DNA from 2 places in the Pseudarthrobacter woesei genome. Region 2 is predicted to be linked to the other one. Evidence: predicted binding sites of a transcription regulator. Region 2 holds the regulator's gene; the other holds the start of a gene.
The links. Region 2 encodes HrcA, which represses chaperone genes, less so after heat shock. Its sites were predicted from a motif close to TTNGCACTCGNNNNNNNCGAGTGCNAA; they were not measured.
Positions count from the first base shown of each region.

Region 1: the regulator HrcA is predicted to act here: its motif matches at 1,361-1,387, upstream of ACZYZE_RS03340 (FmdB family zinc ribbon protein).

Region 1 covers NZ_JBVAYU010000002.1:62,352-64,735, reverse strand. Annotated here, with positions in the region: gene ACZYZE_RS03350 (AAA family ATPase) at 1-126, shown strand, start outside; gene ACZYZE_RS03345 (RcpC/CpaB family pilus assembly protein) at 188-751, opposite strand; gene ACZYZE_RS03340 (FmdB family zinc ribbon protein) at 1,022-1,273, opposite strand; gene ACZYZE_RS03335 (5-formyltetrahydrofolate cyclo-ligase) at 1,423-2,052, opposite strand; gene galU (UTP--glucose-1-phosphate uridylyltransferase GalU) at 2,149-2,384, shown strand, end outside.
Region 2 covers NZ_JBVAYU010000008.1:92,314-94,697, forward strand. Annotated here, with positions in the region: gene ACZYZE_RS12895 (DUF3097 domain-containing protein) at 1-271, opposite strand, end outside; gene hrcA (heat-inducible transcriptional repressor HrcA) at 511-1,524, shown strand; gene dnaJ (molecular chaperone DnaJ) at 1,586-2,384, shown strand, end outside.

The sequences.
Region 1 (2,384 bases), on a different contig from region 2:
TTGGTCCCCGACGGTGTGCTGCCCAACAAGGCCGCTGAAGACGATCCGCGGCGCTGGGGCGACCAGCCCAGCGGGTACGACCACGACTCGTGGCTCGAGGAACAGAAGCCTCCGCACTGGGGCTAGACCCGTCACGGGGAGTCCTGACATCTCCGCAGGAGTTTGCTGCCGACTAACTCAACTTAAATCAGCCGGGGACGGCAGCAACGAGGACGAAGAACAGCTTTCCCTGGGTGGAGGCCCCGGCGAGCCGCCGGGCCTGATCAGGGTCGGCGGCCACAACCATGAGTCCGTCCGTTTCCCCACCGGCCAGCCACTGGCCCGCCTTCCCGCCGTGCGCGGAGGTCCACAGCACAGGCACAGCCGCGGCCAGAAGCTGGGACGCCGCCGGCTGTTCGAAGCCGTTGCCGCTCGTCATCACCACATTCACGAGTTGACCGGGGGAGAGTAGCTGGGTTGAAGCCGGATCAGCCATCCGGAGCGGCACTGCCGCGGATCCGGCCGGGCTGCCGGCCAGCAGTCCGGGCCCCAGTAGCTGCGCATCGGTGAGCAGCTGGCCTTTGCGAAGTGCTACCGCCAGCTGCTTGCCCGGTAGCTCGGCGCTGGTGCTGAAGCTGCCGCCGGGGACAATGGCGCGGGGGACGTTCAGCACCGCGAGGTCATCCGGTGCCAGCGTCCTGCCGGCCGGCAGGTCCCTGGCCGCGGCGAAGGCGGTCACGGTGTCTGCGGGTTCGGGAGTCAGTTGCTGCACAGTGAGGCCGGCAGCGACGCATAGCAGTAGGGCTACGGCGAGACGCCGGTTGCGGCTGAGCCAGCGGCCCAGGCGTCGGCGCTGCGGCAGGCGGGGCGGTCTGCGGGTCCGCCCTGGGTATCCGGGGGCCGGACGTTGCAGTCGGCTGGAAACAGGTGACATGCCGCCACGCTACGCAGCGGTGCCGTCTGGCGGCAGTCGCGCGGGCGCCTATGTGGACAAGTTGGCGTCCACCGCGCGGAAACGCGGCGGGACGCGTGGGAATTCGTCCTAGGAAGCGGAAGCTGCCGCAGGCGTTGCAGCGGCAGCCGGGGCCGGTGCGGGCGAGACGGTGCTGCCCTTGGCCTGCCGGGAATCGGTCCGGTAGAAGCCGGAGCCCTTGAAGACTACGCCGACGCTGTTGAACTTCTTGCGCAGGGTTCCCTGGCATTCGGGGCAGGACGTCAGGGAGCCGTCTGTGAATGACTGCACGATCTCGAAGTTGTGGCTGCAGTCCTTGCAGGCGTATGCGTAGGTGGGCACTGGAAATCCTCCTCTAGGACAAACGATCAGGTCCCGTGCTGCCCGGTCCGGATCACCGCCGACATGTCTGTCGGCCGGTTCCGTCCCTTAGCAGTCGCAGGGCCTGAGTGCTAATTCTATCATCCCGGAGACGGGGTCTCCCGGGGCGTTCACAGCAGCCGGATCAGCCCGGCCGGTGTCAGGGCGGCAACAACCTTGCGGTCAAAGGACTCCGCCGGGATGCTCCCGGCGGGCAGCACCTCGCCGTCGTAGACGACGGCGGCGGTCGGCAGCGGCGGCAGCGCGCCGGCGTCGGGCAGCGGGGGCCGCAATGGCAGGACGGCAACCAGGGCCGCAAGGAACTTGTCGTAGTAGCCGCCGCCCTGCCCGATCCTGTTGCCGGCGAAGTCGACCGCGGTGGCCGGCAGGAAGATGCCTGCGACCTGCCCCATCACCGCTGTGCCGTGGCGTTCCCCGGCAGGCTCCTGGATGGGGGCGTAGCGGCTGCGGACAAACCCGGAAGACGGCGTCCAGAATACCCAGCTCAGTTCGAGCGCGGGCTCGCAGACCGGCAGCAGTACCCGGTGTCCGGCCCCGTGCAGCGCCGTCAGCAGTGGGAGGGTGGGCGGTTCGGACCCCACGCCCAGATAGGCGGCGAAGGTGCCGGGTCCCGGAGAAACCGCGGAGGCCCAGGCCAGGCCGTGGCGTGCGAGCGCCGCCCCGGCGCTCTCCAGCTCAGCCGTTGACAGGGCGGCGCGCCGGGTGCGGTGGCCGGACCGGATCTCTTCCTTGGACGCCATGACGGCTTACTCCTCCACCTGCTGCAGCCCTGGAGTGCATGCCCCGGCGGCTGGAATGATTACCTATTGTTTTGGTCCCTCCGTTAGATTAGTCGAGTGACTACACCCAACGCTCCCGTACGCAAGGCCGTCATCCCCGCTGCGGGCCTCGGCACCAGGTTCCTTCCCGCGACGAAGGCCATGCCCAAGGAAATGCTGCCCGTCGTCGACAAGCCGGCTATCCAGTACGTCGTCGAGGAAGCGGTCAACGTCGGCCTGAGCGACATCCTGATGATCACAGGACGCAACAAGCGTGCGCTCGAGGACCACTTCGACCGCGTCCCCACGCTTGA
Region 2 (2,384 bases):
GTGCCTCGGCGGGCCGCGGCACCGGCGGCATCAGCCGGATCGGTTGGCCTTCCAGCAGGAATCCGAAGCCGAGCCGGAAGGACCGTGACCTGCCCCGCCGGTCCTCAAGCGCCACAACAAACATTCCGCCGGACTTCTCCATGCGCGTGACGGCGCCGACCCAGCCGGACTGCACGTCCTCGAGTACCATGCCGCGCTCCACCGGCACCTCGGGCAGTTCCGTTTTGGCGGGGGCGGACAGGTCCTGGGGGCCCCAGTTCTGGTACGACATCTGCTACACACTGCCTTGCGCTCGGAATGATACGGCGGACTGTGCCCGAAAACACGAGCCCCGGGAACAACGCCAGGAGCGAATCCAATGCTAACAACGCGGCGACTCATATTAGACTGGTTAGCACTAAGGCATGTCGAGTGCTAACCCCGGGCCGGCCCGGGCCGGCCCGGAGTACGGAGTGCCGGCCGGTTGCCCCGGCTGGCAGTGAACGCAGGACCGTCGAATGGAGGTGCAGTGTGAGTGAACCGCGCAAACTCGAAGTGCTGCGCGCCATCGTCGAGGACTACGTCCATTCGCGTGAACCCGTCGGATCCAAGGCGCTCGTGGAAAGGCACCACCTGGGTGTGTCCAGCGCCACCATCCGCAACGACATGGCGGCACTGGAGGACGAGGGCCTCATCACGGCCCCGCACACGAGCGCAGGACGGATCCCCACGGACAAGGGCTACCGGCTCTTCGTGGACCAGATTTCGGCCGTCAAGCCGCTCTCCCCGGCCGAACGTCGGGCCATCCAGGCGCTGCTGGAAGGATCCGAGGACCTCGACGACGTCCTGGACCGGACCGTGCGGCTCCTCGCCCAGCTGACCAACCAGGTCGCCGTCGTGCAGTACCCGCACCTCAGCCGGGCCAGGATCCGGCACATCGAATTCGTCCTGCTCGCCCCACGGAAGGTGCTGGCGGTCCTGATCGCTGACACCGGAAAGGTGGAGCAGCGCGTGATCGACGTCGGGCAGGACCTTCCGGACGAGGCCCTCGCGGAGCTGCGGACCCGGTTCCTGGGCAGCCTCTCCGGTACCCCGTTGAACCTGCTCCCGCAGTCGCTGGACTCCGTCATCGCCGGTTGCCCGCCCGTACGGCGCAGCGCGGCCCGGGCGCTGGCCCGCGGGCTGGAAGCCCTGGCCGTCAGCAGCCGCGAAGAGCGTATGGTCATGGCCGGGACGGCCAATCTGGCCAGGTCCAACGTGGACTTCCCACTGAGCATCGGTCCCGTGCTGGAGGCCCTCGAGGAGCAGGTTGTCATGCTCCGCCTGCTCAGCGATATGGCGGAGGACCCGCGCGGCGTGACAGTGAGCATCGGCCGGGAGAACCCGTATGTCGGTCTCGCGGAGGCATCGGTGGTCGCGACGGGCTACGGCCCTGATGCCACCGCCAAGGTCGGTGTGCTGGGCCCCACCCGGATGGACTATCCCACCACCATGGCCGCCGTCCGCGCGGTGGCCCGCTACCTTTCAAGGATTCTCGGTCCCTGACGGGCCGATACCAGACTTCTTGCCCCTAACAGGTAAGTACAACCAGGAAGAGATACGAACTTTGAGCAGCCATTACGACGTTCTTGGAGTCTCCCGCGAAGCAACGGGGGAAGAGATCAAGAAGGCTTACCGCAAGCTGGCACGGAACCTCCACCCGGATGTGAACCCGGGGGAGGACGCCTCGGACCGTTTCAAGGCAGTCACCCATGCCTACGAGGTGCTCTCCGATCCGCAGAAACGCCGGATCTATGACACCACGGGCAACGAGAACGGCACCGACAACGGCTTCGGCGGCGGCAGCTACTCGGGCCAGGGGTTCGCTTTCCAGGACATCTTCGACACCTTCTTCGGTGCCGGCGGCCAGGCCGGCCCGGCGTCCCGGATCCGCCGCGGCCAGGACGCCCTGATCAGCGTCCGGATCGAGCTCCGCGACGCGGTGTTCGGCGTCAACAGGAAGCTTGAAGTCGACACGGCCGTCACCTGCCCCACCTGTGAAGGCTCCTGCTGCCGCGAAGGCAGCCACCCGGAGCGCTGCGACATCTGCGGCGGCAGCGGCCAGGTCCAGCGCGCCGTGCGCTCCATCCTCGGCCAGGTCATGACCGCGGCCCCCTGCGGCAGCTGTGGAGGCTTCGGCACCGTCATCAAGGATCCCTGCAACGAGTGCAACGGGCAGGGCCGCATCCGCAGCCGCCGTTCCCTCACGGTCAAGGTCCCCGCCGGCGTTGCCACCGGCACCCGCATCCAGCTGTCCGCACAGGGCGAGGCCGGGCCAGCCGGCGGGCCCTCCGGCGACCTCTACGTGGAGATCCGCGTCAACAACGACGCCACCTACGTCCGCGACGGCGACGACCTGCACGCGA